One region of the Microlunatus elymi genome, then DNA from elsewhere that is predicted to be linked to it. Evidence: riboswitches for the same ligand, from Rfam matches in the RefSeq annotation. Region 1 holds a riboswitch; the other holds the start of a gene.
The links. Region 1 has a riboswitch for cobalamin ahead of FOE78_RS05960 (ABC transporter substrate-binding protein). Riboswitches for the same ligand answer to the same signal wherever they lie in the genome.

Region 2: another riboswitch for cobalamin. It lies ahead of metE (5-methyltetrahydropteroyltriglutamate--homocysteine S-methyltransferase); the one in region 1 lies ahead of FOE78_RS05960 (ABC transporter substrate-binding protein).

What each region holds. Positions count from the first base shown of each region.
Region 1 covers NZ_CP041692.1:1,344,536-1,352,007, forward strand. Annotated here, with positions in the region: gene FOE78_RS05955 (FecCD family ABC transporter permease) at 1-280, opposite strand, end outside; gene FOE78_RS05960 (ABC transporter substrate-binding protein) at 289-1,515, opposite strand; cobalamin riboswitch at 1,646-1,860, opposite strand; gene FOE78_RS05965 (Lrp/AsnC family transcriptional regulator) at 1,912-2,295, opposite strand; gene FOE78_RS05970 (transposase) at 2,366-2,656, shown strand; gene FOE78_RS05975 (IS3 family transposase) at 2,653-3,549, shown strand; gene FOE78_RS05980 (LLM class flavin-dependent oxidoreductase) at 3,757-4,593, shown strand; gene FOE78_RS05985 (ABC transporter ATP-binding protein) at 4,798-5,820, shown strand; gene FOE78_RS05990 (ABC transporter permease) at 5,817-6,605, shown strand; gene FOE78_RS05995 (sensor histidine kinase) at 6,638-7,472, shown strand, end outside.
Region 2 covers NZ_CP041692.1:2,482,084-2,489,555, reverse strand. Annotated here, with positions in the region: gene metE (5-methyltetrahydropteroyltriglutamate--homocysteine S-methyltransferase) at 1-2,252, opposite strand, end outside; cobalamin riboswitch at 2,296-2,499, opposite strand; gene FOE78_RS11225 (MarR family winged helix-turn-helix transcriptional regulator) at 2,544-3,056, shown strand; gene FOE78_RS11220 (polyprenol monophosphomannose synthase) at 3,031-3,813, opposite strand; gene FOE78_RS11215 (phosphoribosyltransferase) at 3,816-4,310, opposite strand; gene FOE78_RS11210 (Rv3235 family protein) at 4,364-5,002, shown strand; gene FOE78_RS11205 (DUF3048 domain-containing protein) at 4,986-6,002, opposite strand; gene kdgD (5-dehydro-4-deoxyglucarate dehydratase) at 6,129-7,043, shown strand; gene FOE78_RS11195 (L-talarate/galactarate dehydratase) at 7,046-7,472, shown strand, end outside.

The sequences.
Region 1 (7,472 bases):
CGGCGCCGACCGCGGCCGCGGTGATCACCCGCGGCATCCGGATCTGCTCGAGCAACACGGTGCTGGCCGGATCGGCCGCGTGCCCGGTGGTTGCGTACAGCAACAGGTCGTGCCAGCCGATGGTGACCGACCCGACCGCGGCACCCAGACCGATCGCGGCCACCGCTGCCACCGCCATCACGATCAGCGCCAGCACCGGCCGCCGCAGCCGGCCGCGCGGCACCCGGACGGCATCGATCTCGGCGGAGATCGGTCGTTCGGCGGGGGTGCTGGCCATCATCTACCGCGTCACTTGAGCTTCTGATAGAAGGTGAACCGGTGGTCCGGTTCAAGATCAGGATGCAGGATCGCGATCAGATCGGCGACCACCAGATCCGGCCGCAGCACCCCCAACTCGTACAGGTTGTTGCCACCGGCCGCGTTCACCTGCTTGCTCGGCGCCCACACGTCACCGGACTTGAAGGCGGCGAAGTCGGCCAGCCGCGGCTCGGTGCCGGTGGCCTCCTTCTTGGTCTTCCAGTTCGTCGAGGTGATCCACGGCTTGGCGTCGCCGGACTTGGCGAAGACCGTCTCCAGGTCAACGTTCTTGCTGACCGTCGACGTGTCGTCCTGCCAGGGCCAGCTGCCGCCGGCGTCGGTGATCAACTTGCCCATCGGCGTGCCGCCGGTCGGCATCGTCCAGCTGCCCTGGTAGGGCTGGTTCAGCACCACCGAGGTCGGCTTGGCATCGGCTGCCTTCTGCACGGCGGACTTGTAGTTGGCGGCGATCTTGTCGAAGGTCGTCGCCGCCTTGTCCTCGGTGCCGGTCAGCGCGGCGAAGTACTTGATCCACTCGGCCTCGCCCAACGGCGAGGTCTCCAGGTATTCGGCGTCGGCCAGCACCGGGATCCCGGCCTGCCGGACGGTCGCGTACGCCGGATCGGTCTGCCCGGCGGTGATCAGCACGTCCGGCTTGGCGGCCACGATCTTCTCCGCGTTGGCGGTGCCGGCCGGCGCGAACTCGGTGACGTCGGGGCTCTGCACCCGCTCCTGCGCCGCCTTGGAGCTGATCAGCGCATTCGACGCGACACCGGTCACCACATCCAGCTGGCCGAGTGCTTCCAGACTCGGCAGATGGGTCGTTGAGGCGGAGAACAGGCTGTGCACCGGCACCGTCACCTGTTGTGCCTGGGCGAGATCGCCGCTCAACTGGGGTTTCGGCGCGCCGCACTTGACCAGGACGTAGCTCTCCGGCTTGCCGCCCACCTCGGGCTGCTTGACGGTCAGCACCTGGTACGACTTGTGGTAGCTGAGGCTGAAGTTCTCGGCGTACTCGAGCTTCTGCTTGACCGGGAAGTAGTCGGTGTTCGGGTTGAAGTCGGTGATGCAGCCGGGCGCGGTCGACGACGGTGCGACTCCCGGCGCCGGGCTGCCCGCGTCGGTGCCGCAGGCGGCCAGCGACAGGGTCAGTGCCGCGGCCGCGGCGGCCGCCGTGACGGCCCGCTGCCGCCGGCCGGAGAACAACTTGTTGATCATGAAAGGCTTCGGACTCCTTGCCGCACGACGATTGTCCTGGAGCCTGGCACCGTCACCCGGCGACCGCGATGGATGAGGCAGCGCCGGTGTGCCGGTGATCTTCCCTCGAGACCCCTGGACGCGCGGACCGGCGGCCCGCACACCGACGGCAGGTTTTCGGACTTGTGGGTGTCGCCGGATCATCCCCGACGGCCTACTGGCTGATGCTTCCCAGACTCGCGGCGGAGGATCGAGGTCCTCCGGATCGTTCGTCCAGTGCGTCTGTACAGCGTTCGTACCCACTCACCGCTGCGGGGCAGTCCCGGTCTCGCACCGGATTCCCTCCCCGTCGGCAGGGCGATTCTAACCTGATCGGCGCCGCCGGTCCGACCGCCCGAACCTGGCGAGCGAACGCGCTCAGAGGTGGGAGAGCACGATCGCAGTACGAGTCCGCAGCACGTCGTGCTGGTCGCGGATCCGGCCGAGCACCCGCTCCAGATGCGCCGCATCGGTGCAGCGCACCACCAGCAGACCGTCGGCCTCGCCGGTGATGGTGTACGCGTCGTGCACCTCGGGAATGGCGTGCGCGAACTCCTTCATCTGTTTCGGCGGCACCTGCCCGTTGCAGTAGATCTCCACGAACGCCTCGATGCTCCACCCCAGCGCTGCCGGATTGACATCGGCGCCGAAGCCGCGGATCACGCCTTCCTTGCGCATCCGATCGACCCGGCGCTTGGTGGCGGCCGTGGACAGTTCGACCTGCTGCCCCAAGGCGGCATAGCTCTGCCGTCCGTCGGCCATCAACAACGCAAGAAGCTTGCGATCTGGAAATCCCCCACTTTCGTGAAGGCATGCACTATGAGGAGTTGTCATGCCAGAGAAGCGACGGAAGTTCGACGCGGAGTTCCGCGAGGGCGCTGTGCGGCTGGTGCACGAGTCCAACAAGTCGATCGCGCAGGTCGCCCGTGACCTGGGGGTCAACGAGGGCACCCTGGGCAACTGGGTGGCCCGGGACCGTGAACAGCGTGAAGGCGTCAATAGCCTGTCCAAAGATGATCTTGACGAGTTGAAGCGGCTGCGCTCTGAGAACGCCGAGCTGCGGATGGAGCGTGATGTTCTCAAGCGTTCCGTGGTCCTGTGGGTGAAGGAGGCGATGAGGTGAGCGTGGCACGCTTCATCGCCGACCAGAGGACCTTCTACCGCGTCCCGATCGCGGTCTGCTGCGCCATCCTCGGCCTGAGTGTGGGCTGGTTCTACAAGTGGATCAAGTCCCCGGTCACCGACCGACAGCAGCGGCGCCGCGAGCTGGATGCTGCGGTGCTGGCCATGTTTGAGGCGTCCGGTCGTACCTACGGCTCACCGCGGATCCACCGGGATCTGGTCGATGCCGGCTGGAGGGTGGGCCACAACACGGTCGCCGACTCGATGACCCGCCAAGGCCTGCAGGGCAGAAAACGCAAACACCGTAAGGGATTGACCAAACAGGACCGCAAGGCGGCCAAGTTCCCGGACCTGGTGCAGCGGGACTTCTCCGCCCGGGCGCCGAACTGCAAATGGTGTGGCGATATCACTGAGATTCCGACCGATGAGGGCAAGCTCTACATGGCCACGGTGATCGACTTGTTCTCGCGCAAGCTGCTGGCCTGCCCGATCAGCGATCACCCCGACGCGCCATTGGTCTGTGATGCGATCAAGATCGCCGCGGCGGTCCGCGGTGGCCGGGACCACATCGAGGGTGTGATCTTCCACTCCGACCGTGGATCAACGTATACAGCGAAGGACTTTTCCCTGCTGTGTAAGAAGAAACTCGGGATCCGACAGTCGATGGGACGGGTCGGATCCTGTTTCGACAACGCGGCAGCGGAGTCGTTCTTCTCCACCCTCGAACACGAAGTCCTGTCCCGCCACCACTTCGAAACCAAAGCCCAAGCCAGGGCTGTCGTCCTGGCCTGGTGCCACCAGTTCTACAACGTCCAACGACGGCACAGCGGCGCGGCCTTGCTGCCACCCGACCAATACGAGATGATCACCGCTGACCAACCGGCAGCGGCCTAAACCGAAACCCTTCACGATTTCGGGGAAATCTCAATCGATGTCGTCAATCCGCAATGAAGTGCCCCCGTTCATCCGGACGCAGCCTATCGGGGCTCGCGCCGGGGATGGCACTTCCTCCGGCCACGCGCTTGGTTACGCTGCAGGAAAGGCACCGTCGGTGCGGCGGCCGTCGCCGTGCCGGGGCCGCCACACGGAGGTGGTGGGGTGATGAAGTACGGGATCGTGACCTCGGCCGGGACGGTTCGCGACTACGTGACGATGGCCCGTGAAGCCGAGGCCGGCGGCTGGGACGGTGTGTTCGTCTGGGACGACATCTGTGTCGGCCCGATCCCGACCTACGACCCCTGGGTGGCATTGGGGGCGATGGCGGTGAGCACCGAACGCATCACGCTCGGTTCGATGGTGTTCTCGCTGGCCCGCCGTCGCCCGTGGAAGGTCGCCCGCGAGACGCTCACGCTGGACATCCTCTCCGCCGGCCGGCTGGTGCTGCCGGTCGGTTTCGGTGGCGAGTGGGACGGCGGCTACTCCCGGGTGAACACCGATGAACCGGGGCGTCGGGAGCGTCGGGAGAAGCTCGACGAATGCCTGGCCATCCTCGACCTCGCGTGGACCGGCGAATCCTTCGACTACGACGGAAAGCACTACCAGGCAAAGGAGTTGGTCTTCCGTCCGCGGCCGGTGCAACGGCCGCGGATCCCGGTCTGGACCGTCGGCGCCTGGCCGCACGACCGCTCGCTGGCCCGATCCGCACGTTGGGACGGTGTGATCACCGCCGACCGCTCGCCCGGTGCCGGGGAGTACGACGTCGTCCAGCCAGCCGCGGTCGCCAAGATCCGGGACTGGATGCTCGACCGGCGCGGTTCACTCGACGGCTTCGACGTCATCGCCGAGGGGACCACGGACGGCAGCGACCCCGACGCGGCGGCCGCGCACGTCGCGCCGTACCGGGAAGCCGGCGCCACCTGGTGGATCGAATCGCACTGGGACGACGAGATCACCGCCGACTTCCTGCTGAACCGAATCCGGCAGGGGCCACCGCGGTGAGGTCCCGACCGGAAGTGGTGAACCGGAAGGTGTTGAACCGGAAGTGGTGAAAACGTCGGACGGGATTGCCCCGAACCCCCGAAAACGGCTCGTTCGACGCATCCCGCCCGACGGTCTTACCGCTTCCATCACATGACACCTGTCAGTGCGTACCGCTGACATTCAGGTGGGGCGCCATCGCTCGGTCGGCAACAGACTGATCGCATGAAGATGCTTGAGGAGCCGGTCGGGGCCGGTGCCACCACCCCCGGTGCCGAGCAGCCCGGGTCCGCGCTGGAGCTCGCGGGGTTACACAAGGCGTACGGTCCGGTGCGGGCGGTCGACGGTGTTGACCTCGAGGTCCGCCGGCGGGAGATCGTGGCCATGCTCGGACCCAACGGAGCCGGCAAGTCCACCATCAACGAGATGATCACAGGGCTGGTCCAGCCGGACAGCGGCCGGCTCAGCGTTCTCGGTCGCCAGCCGCGGGTCGCCGTCGCCGAGGGCCGGGTCGGGGCGATGTTGCAGGCCGGTGCGCTGCTGCACGACGCCACCACCCGGGACGTGCTGCGGCTGATGCACGGACTGCACCGGCACCCGCTGCCGCTGGACGAGGTGATCGAACGCGCCGAACTCGGCGACTTCCTGAAGACCAAGTCGGACAAGCTGTCCGGCGGCCAGGCGCAACGGCTGCGGTACGCGTTGGCGATCATGCCCGACCCGGAGTTGTTGATCTTGGACGAGCCGACGGTCGGGATGGATGTCGAGGTACGCCGCCAGTTCTGGGCCTCGATGCGTGACTTCGCCGCCGACGGCCGGACCGTGTTGTTCGCCACCCACTATCTGGAGGAGGCCGACGAAATGGCCGACCGGATCGTGGTGCTGAACACCGGCCGGGTCGTGGCCGACGGCACCGGGGCCGAGATCAAGTCCCGGGTGACCGGCCGGGTGATCACGGTGTCGCCGGCCGATGTGCCGGCGGCCGAGTTGGCCGCCCTGCCGGCCGCGACCGGCACCGAACGGGTCGGCAGTCGGATCAAGATCAAGACCGCCGACTCGGATCTGACCCTGCGGGCCATGGTTCAGCGCTATCCGCAGGTCTGTGACATCGAGGTCGGTTCGGCCCGGCTGGAGGACGCCTTCCTGGCGCTGACCGGGAACCAGGATCAACCCGAACAAGATCACCTACCGATCGATGATCAACGAGTCGACCGGACCGCGAACCAATTCTCCAGGAGCCTGCGATGACCGCCGCGGTGGCCCAAACCCGTCAGGCCGGCCGTCGGCCGGCACCGTTGCACTACCTGATCCACAGCGTCCGGCTGACCGCCCGCAACACCGGTTTCACCGTCTTCTCGGTGATCACCCCGCTGGTGCTGTACGTCGTGTTCAGCCAGATCTTCGGCAAGCAGTCCAACGACACCGGCGGGATCGACTGGGCCGCGCTCTACATGGTCTCGATGGCTGCGTACGGATCGCTCGGCGCGGCCATGGGCGGCGGCGCGCAACTTGCCGTCGAGCGGCGTTCCGGATGGTTCCGGCAACTGACCATCACCACCCTGCGGCCGCGAGAATTCCTGCTGGCGAAGGCAGCCGTGATCATGATCATGGTGCTACCGGCGTTGATCTTGGTCTTCGTCGCCGGGTACGTGGTCGGCGGCGTCCGGGCACCGTTCGGCAGTTGGCTGGCCGCTCTGCTGCTGATGTGGGCCTCGCTGATCCCGATGACGATCATGGGCCTGGTGATCGGACTGTGGGTGAAGGCCGAGACGGTGCAGCCGCTGAACGTGCTGGTGATGCTCGTGATGGCGTTGCTCGGCGGACTCTGGTTCCCGGCTCAGCTGATGCCCGATGCGATGCAGACGATCGCCAAGCTGATGCCGTCGTACTGGTTGGCCTCGCTCGGCCGCTATCCGATCATCGGTGGATCGTTCCCCTGGCAGGGGGTGCTGGTGCTGCTCGGCTGGACGATCGCCCTGACGATCCTGGGCGCGCTGGGATATCGTCGAGCTGCGGCGAACAGTAAACGCTGATGGCCTGGGAGCCGTCGCGAAAGGTGGGTCCGATGCCGAACTTCTTTCGGATGGCATTGACCGTTGCGCCTCAGGACATGGACCGGTCGAACGCCGCGCCGACGGCCTACTGCGGGCCCGATCCGGCGCCGCGATTCAGCTTGCGCCGGGCCGTGCAGAACATGGCCGTCGTCTACATCTTCGGCCTGTTCTTCATGGTCTTCACCATCTCCGACATAGCGCACGATGCGCCGACCACCGAGGTGCTGGTCTTCCGGGTCGCGCTGGTCGTGCTGATCGCCTTGACCTACGTCGGTTCGGCGTTCGCCGCGGACGGGCCGCTGTGGTTCCGGTGGGCCTACATCGGCTGGTTCATTGCGCTGACGATGCTGACGATTCCGTTCAACGGTTGGGATTTCCTGGACTTCGGCGTTTACACCGCGATCATGTTGGCGGCGCTGATCCCGTGGCGGACCGCTCGGTGGGCGATCGTGATCTGGAGTTGCATCGTCGCTGCCGGTGCGATCCCGGCCTGGGAGGTCACGCAGCTGCTGATCGGCGTGATGAGCCTGCTGATCGGCGGATCGGTCGGCGGCGGCATCCAGGCCGGACGGATCCGAGCCCGGCTGGATCTTGCCGAGCAGCGGGTCTCCGCCCTGGCCGTGGCCGCCGAACGGGAACGGATCGCGCGTGACCTGCACGACATCCTCGGCCACTCGTTGACCGCGATCTCGATCAAGTCCGGGCTGGCGGCGCGACTGGCCGAGCAGGACCCTGCCGCGGCGAAGGCGCAGATGACCGAGGTCGAGGAGATCGCCCGGGTGGCGCTGGCCGACGTCCGGTCCACCACCACCGGGATGCGGCAGGTCCGGCTCGCCTCCGAGATCG
Region 2 (7,472 bases), 1.1 Mb from region 1:
TTGGCGAGACTGGATCGCGCTTCCGGGTATCCACGGGTCTTCAGGCCGCAGTCGGGATTGGCCCAGACGCGATCACCGAAGGCGGCCAGCGCGGTTCGAAGATGATCAACGATCTCGTCGGTATCGGGAACCCGCGGCGAATGGATGTCCCACACGCCCGGACCGACCTCGTTCGGATAACCGGCAGCAGCAAGATCAGCAACGATCGCCATCTTCGACCGCGCCGCCTCCAGACTGATCACGTCCGCGTCCATCGCGATGATCGCGTCCAACACATCACCGAACTCCGCGTAACACATGTGGGTGTGGATCTGCGTCCGGTTCGCGACACCGCCGACGGTCAGCCGGAACGACTCGACCGCCCAGCGCAGATACTCGGCGCGATCCGCCGCCCGCAACGGAAGCGTCTCTCGCAACGCCGGCTCGTCCACCTGGATGATCTTGATCCCGGCCGCTTCCAGATCGGTCACCTCGTCCCGCAGCGCCAACGCCACCTGCCGAGCCGTCTCCGCCGGCGGTTGATCATCACGGACGAACGACCAGGCCAGCATCGTCACCGGACCGGTCAACATCCCCTTCACCGGCCGATCGGTCAGGCTCTGCGCAAACCGTGCCCACTCCACCGTCATCGGCGCCGGCCGGGACACGTCGCCGAGCAGGATCGGCGGCCGGACGTACCGGGTCCCGTACGACTGCACCCAGCCCTGCTCGGTGGCCACGTAGCCGTCCAGTTGTTCGGCGAAGTACTGCACCATGTCGTTGCGTTCGGGCTCCCCGTGCACCAAGACATCCAGCCCGAGGTGTTCCTGTTCGGTGATCACCGAACGGACCTCGTCCCGCATCACCTCGTCGTAGGCCGCCGGCGACAACTCGCCGCACCGCAACTTCGCCCGGGCTCGCCGCAATCCGCGGGTCTGCGGGAACGAGCCGATGGTCGTGGTCGGCACGTCCGGCAACCCCAGCTGCGCCCGTTGCTCGTCCCGGCGTTCCGGGTAGCCGGAACCTCGGTCGAGATCGGCAGCGCCGACGGCAGCAGCACGCCGGCGTACCGCAGGGTTGACGACCAGCGGCGAGTTGAGCCGGGCCTGCCGGGCATCCGTGCTGGCCCCGAGTTCCGCCGCGATCGCCGCTGCCCCTTCGTTCAGTCCACGGGCCAGGATGACGATCTCGGAGAGCTTCTGCCGGGCAAAGGAGAACCAGCCCGGGTACGAGGCCGCAAGGCCCGAATCACGCGTCACGTCCAGCGGCACGTGCAACAGCGAACACGAGGCCGCGACGGCGACCTCGCCGGCCAGCCGAGCCGCCCGCTGCGCCGACTCGAAGGTGCGCGGCAGGTCGGCCGCCCAGATGTTGCGCCCGTCGATCACCCCGGCGATCAAGCGCCGCCCGGGCAGTCCGCCGAGCCGCTCGAGATCATCCAGGTTCGCCGCCCCGGCACCGGTCAGGTCCAGGGCCAGGCCGTCGATCGGCGTTCCGGCCAACACCGGCAGCGCCGCGCCGAGCCGGCCGAAGTAACTGGCGATGATGATCTTGGGACGCTGCCGAACAGCAGCGAGGAGCCGATAGACCGAATCCACCTGCTGCAGTACGGAATCCGGCTGGTTGGTGACCAGGCACGGCTCGTCCACCTGCACCCACTCGACGCCGCGTTCGGCCAACCGGGACAGCAATTCGGCATACAGCGGCACGAGTCGATCCAGCAGCTCCAACGGCTGGAAGTCACCGCCTTCCCAAGCAGGCTTGGAAAGCAGCAGGAAGCTGACCGGTCCGATGATCACCGGCCGGGTCAGATACCCGGCCCGCAGCGCCTCGTCGAATTCGGCCAGCGGCTTGGTCGGGTCGAGCCGGAACTCGGTGTCCGGACCGAGCTCGGGCACCAGGTAGTGGTAGTTGGTGTCGAACCACTTGGTCATCTCCAGCGGCTCGGCCTCGTCGGTGCCGCGCGCCATCGCGAAGTAGCGGTCAAGGCCGGCATGCCCACGATGCCGATCCGGGATCGCTCCCAGCATCCAGGCCGCGTCGAGCATCTGGTCGTACAGCGAGAAATCGTTGCTGGGCAGCTCATCCAGGCCGGCCTGCCGCTGTTCGGCCCAGCGATCCAACCGCAGCTGACGCGCGACCTGCAGCAGATCCTCGGCCGTGATCTTGTGTGCCCAGTAGGCCTCGGTGGCCTTCTTCAGTTGACGTTCTGCGCCCAGTCGTGGATAGCCGAGGATGGTGCTCCTGCTGATCCCACTGTTCTTGTTGATCATGGTCTCTCCTTCGCGAGCCCAAGAGGTGTCTGCGGTACGCGGCTGCGCCCGCACACAACGGGCAGGTATTCGGACTCGCGGACACGGCCGGCGTGTTGCCGGCCCACTACTGGCCGTCGCTTCCCGGGTCGGCTGACCCAGTGCTGGTCCTCCCGGTCAGGAGGAGACGGCGGTCGTTTCCACTCACCGCTGCGGGGCAGTCCCGGATTCACACCGGGTTCCCTGAATCTGTTGCGTGAGGAACCCTAACCCGTGCCTCGGCGGTGGGAAGCGGTCTGACCGAGTGGCAGGATGTCTGAAGTGAATGACGCGCACACCCTGGCAGTCTCGCCCGCTCGGACCGCCAGCTCGGGCAAATCCGAACGCGACCACGAACTGATCACCCTGGCCGGTTTGCTGTTCGAGGCCGGCAGCGCGGTCCGGAATCGGGTCTCGGCGACACTGCGGGACGAGGTCGGCATCGCGCCCGAGGCGTTCGAGGTGCTGCTCCGGCTGTCCCGGTCACCGCAGGGTCGGCTGCGGATGTCCGAGCTCAGCCATCATCTGGACATCACCACCGGCGGCACCACCCGGATGATGGAGCGCCTGGAGCGCGACGGCCTGGTCCGCCGTACCCCGAGCACCGCGGACCGCCGGGTCGTCTACGCCGAGGTGACTGACACCGGCCGGGCCGAACTCGATCGGGCCCTCGACACCCACCTGGACGATCTGCACGACATCTTCACCACCCGGCTGAGCGCCGCCGACCTGGCCGATCTGGAACGCGGTCTGCGGGCGCTCAGGGACGCGATGCTCGGCGACTGAACAGCAGCCGCCACGGCATCAGCGCCGATTCCAACTGCACCGCCAGGGTCATCTTGGACTGGCCCTCGTTGCGTTCGGAGAACCGGATCGGCGTCTCGGTGATCTTGAAACCCTGCCGCACCGCGCGGTAGTTCATCTCCACCTGGAACGCGTAGCCGTTGCTGCGGATGGTGGCCACGTCGATGCTCCGCAGGGTGTCGGCCTTCCAGGCCTTGAAGCCGGCGGTCGCGTCCTTGACGTGCAGCCGCAGGATCACATTGACGTACGCGTTGGCCCAGGCCGAGAGCAGCCGCCGATACCAGGCCCACTCGCCGGCCGCCGAGCCACCGGCCACGTACCGCGATCCGAGCACCACACCGGCGTCGGTGTCGCGCAGCAGCCGCAGCATCTCGGGAACCACCTCGGTCGGGTGGGACAGATCGGCGTCCATCTGGATGACGACGTCGGCGCCCTCGTCGAGCGCCCGCGAGATGCCCGCGACGTAGGCGCGGCCGAGCCCGTTCTTCTCCGTACGATGCAGCACCGCGACCCGGTCCGGATGCTTCTCGGCCAGCTGGTCGGCGACCTCACCGGTGCCGTCGGGCGAGTTGTCGTCGACCACCAGCAGCTGCAGATTCTCGATCCCGAGGTCGGCCAGTCGGTCGGCCAGGATCGGCAGATTCTCCCGCTCGTTGTAGGTCGGGGTGACCACGACCACTCGAGGTGACGGTGGGTTGCGATCGGCTGCCGGTTGGGTCGGTTCGGCGGGGACGTTCAAGCTCAGGCTCCTGCAGTTCGGTCGGACGGTCGGGTGATCGGGGGTTCGGACGACCACGGAAAGTCGATCCACAGCTCGGTCTGCCGCCAGCTGTAATCAGGCCGGATGATCGATCGCGGCTTGTGATAGAGCACCGCGGTCCGGGTCTGGGCGACGTGGTCCGCGCAGAACGCCTCGACCAACTCCAGCGTCTTTCCGGTGTCGGCGACGTCGTCGACGATCAGCACCTCGAGGTTGTCCAGGTCCGCGGCGTTCAGCACCGGCGGCAGCATCACCGGCACGTCCAGACGGGCATCCTCCCCGGTGTAGAACTCGACGTTGATCGTGAACAGGTTCTTGCAGTCCAGCGCGTAGGCCATCGCGCCCGCCGGCAGCAGCCCACCGCGGGCGATGCCCAGCAGCACGTCGGGACGAAAGCCGCTGTCGACGACCTGGCGAGACAGCTCGCGGCAGGCCTCACCGAACTCGGCCCAGCTGAATCGCTCGTGTGCGGCCATCACGACGCGAACGATACCGGTTGGGGTTGTGCATAACCGGAGCAGCATTGTCGGTGGTTCGTGTCAGGATCTGCGACACCAAGCAGATCTGGCCGATGGAGGTCGCGATGACCGCTGAACTGATCGACGTTGCGATGCTGCCGGTGCCGGACTCGGTGCCCGCCGCCGTGGCCTGGCCCCGGGAGGCGATCGCGCCGCCGCTGGAGCAGCAGCCGCTGCCGTGGGCGACGACCGCCGAGCAGCATCGCGCCGGCTGGGACCGATCCGTCCAGCATCGTTCGCAACCGCAGGTGCGCATCCTGCGGTTCGGTGACAGCTGGGCACCAGGACTACCGCCGGGGCTGCCGGATCCGGGCCCGTGGTGTGTTCGACTGGCGTCGGCCCTGCTGGAGGCCGTGCACGGGCTGCGTCCGGTGACGCAGCTCAACCGCTGGCTGGATCCGGTGGCGTTGACCCAGCTGAATGCTCGCGTCCGCCGACGATCCGCCGAGCACGCGGTCCTGCGCAGCGTCCACGTCAGCCGGTCTTCCGCGGACGCGGTCGAGGCGGTCGCCGTGTTCGGATGGGCGCGCACCGACCCTGCCGGCGACGGCGGATCAGCGTTCGCGGCTCTGGCCTTCCGGTTGGAGGCGCGTCCGGACCGCTGGATGTGTACCCGGCTGGACACCCGGGCGCTCAACCGTCGAGGATGATCCAGGTCCGGCCGGGTTTGAGCGGGATGTCCTTGCCGTGCGCGTCCCGCAGCGTCATCGGACCGTTCAGCTTCGTCCGCTTCCAGGTGCCGCCGACCTGCTTGCCCTGGGAGTAGATCGTCACCGTGCCGGTGCCGATCGTCTCGGCCACGTTGGACAACTCGGAGGTGGTGTTGGTGTCCTTGTGAGACTTGACCGACAGCCGGACGATGTTGTCGGTGAGAACCGGCTTGCCGCTGGCGCCGTCGGTGTTCGCCCGTCCGTTCCAGCTGGTGCGGTAACGGCCGCCGGTGTAGTCGAAGCCGAAGGTGTCGACGCCGACCTTGATCTTGACCTTCGCTGCCGCGGTCGCCGACTTCCACTGCGCACCCGAGCCGAACGTGTAGCCGATCGGCTGTGCCTTGCCGATGCCGGGCAGCCTGGCGATCTCGGCCGTGTTGACGACCACGTTGTGCGGTGCGACCCGGGCGGGGTCGCGCCGCGAACGCGGCACCGGACGCAGGTACGGACTCTGCCGCACCTGCTTCAGCACCTTGCGGTTGGCGCCGGAGAAGACCAGTGCCGGCTTGCCGAACATCGGCAGGAACTGGACGTCGGTGTTGCGGGCGCTGCGGACCGGTTCGACCCGGTCGGCGAACTTCGAATGGTAGATGGCCACCATCCGGGTCAGGTTGCCCTCGACGCGTTCCACCACGATCATGTCGGCCTGATCGAGGCCGACCTGGGGCCGCGCCGCGGCGACATTGTCGATCTTGACCGCGGCCACCACGTTGTCGCTCTTCTTGGCGCCGGTGATCGGGTCGTAGTTCGCCGCCTTGGTGGGGCTGGGCGTCGGACTCGGGGTGGGGGTCGGCGACGCCGACCTCGGAGCCGCGCTGCTGGCCGACGGGGTCGAGGTCGCGCCGTCGCCCGTCTTGTCGCCGCCGCTGCAGGCCGCGGCGCCGAGCGCGAGCAGCAGCGTCGTGCCGACGGCCGCTGCGCGGATCTGGGTACGTCTCACGGGCCACGACCCTAGACGATGTTCGCCCACAAGCCCTGGTCGCCCGCGTGTCATACCGGCCGTGCATCGAATGATCCCGAATCGGTGTTGGACAGCGATCAATCCGGGTTCCTAGGCTCACCGACCATGACCGACCTATCGCCTGTGGACGTCGCCGGAATCCTCGGCTCCGGCCTGTTGTCCTTCCCTGTCACGCATTTCGACGATCGACAGGAGTTCGACGAGGCCGGCTACCGGGATCACATCGCGTGGCTGTCCGAGCATCGTCCGGCGGGCCTGTTCGCGGCCGGCGGCACCGGCGAGTTCTTCTCCCTGACGCCCGGCGAGGTCGAACGGGTCGTCTCGGTGGCGGTCGGCGCTGCGCCCGACGGGTTGCCGATCATCGCGCCGTCCGGCGGCGGTACGGCGACCGCGCTCGAGCTGGTCCGGGCGGCCGAACGGGCCGGGGCGCACGGCATCCTGCTGTTTCCGCCGTACCTGACAGAGGCGGGCCAGGACGGTCTGGCCGAGCACGTCCGGACGATCTGTGCCGCCACCGACCTGGGCGTGATCATCTACAACCGGGCCAACGCGATCTACGCCGCCGACACTGTCGCCCGGCTGGCCGAGGACTGCCCCAACTTGATCGGCTTCAAGGACGGCGCCGGCAACATCGAGCAGCTGACCCGGATCTACTCCCGGCTCGGTGACCGGCTGCTCTACGTCGGCGGGCTGCCGACCGCCGAGTTGTACGCGCTGCCCTACCTCAGCCTCGGGCTGACCACCTACTCGTCGGCGATCTTCAACTTCGTCCCCCGGTTCGCGCTGAGCTTCTATGCTGCGGTCCGCGGCGGTGATCATGATCGAGTGTTCGCCGCGCTGAACGATTTCGTCATTCCCTACAGCGATCTGCGCAACGAGGGCGTCGGCTACGCGGTCAGCATCATCAAGGCCGGGATGAAGATCATCGGCCGTTCGGCCGGCCCGGTCCGGCCGCCGCTGACCGACCTCGACCAAGATCAACTTCGCCGGCTGGCCGAGTTGATCAACAAGGTGAATTGATCATGGACACGTCCACGGACAAGATCAGCAAGCTGCGGCTGTCCTCGGTGGTGCTGCCGCTGAGCACCCCGATCAGCGATGCGAAGGTGCTCACCGGCCGGCAGAAGCCGATGTCCGAGGTGGTGTTTCTGTTCGTCGAGGTCACCACCGCCGACGGCCACGAAGGGATCGGCTTCTCCTACTCCAAGCGGGCCGGCGGGCCGGGCCAGTACGCGCACGCCTGCGAGATCGCCGAGGCCGCGCTCGGCGAGGATCCCAACGACATCGGCAAACTGTGGACCAAACTGTGCTGGGCCGGCGCCTCGGTCGGCCGCAGCGGGCTGGCCACCCAGGCGATCGCCGCCTTCGACGTGGCGCTGTGGGATCTGAAGGCCAAGCGGGCCGGCCTGCCGCTGGCCAAACTGCTTGGCAGCCACCGCGACGGCGTCC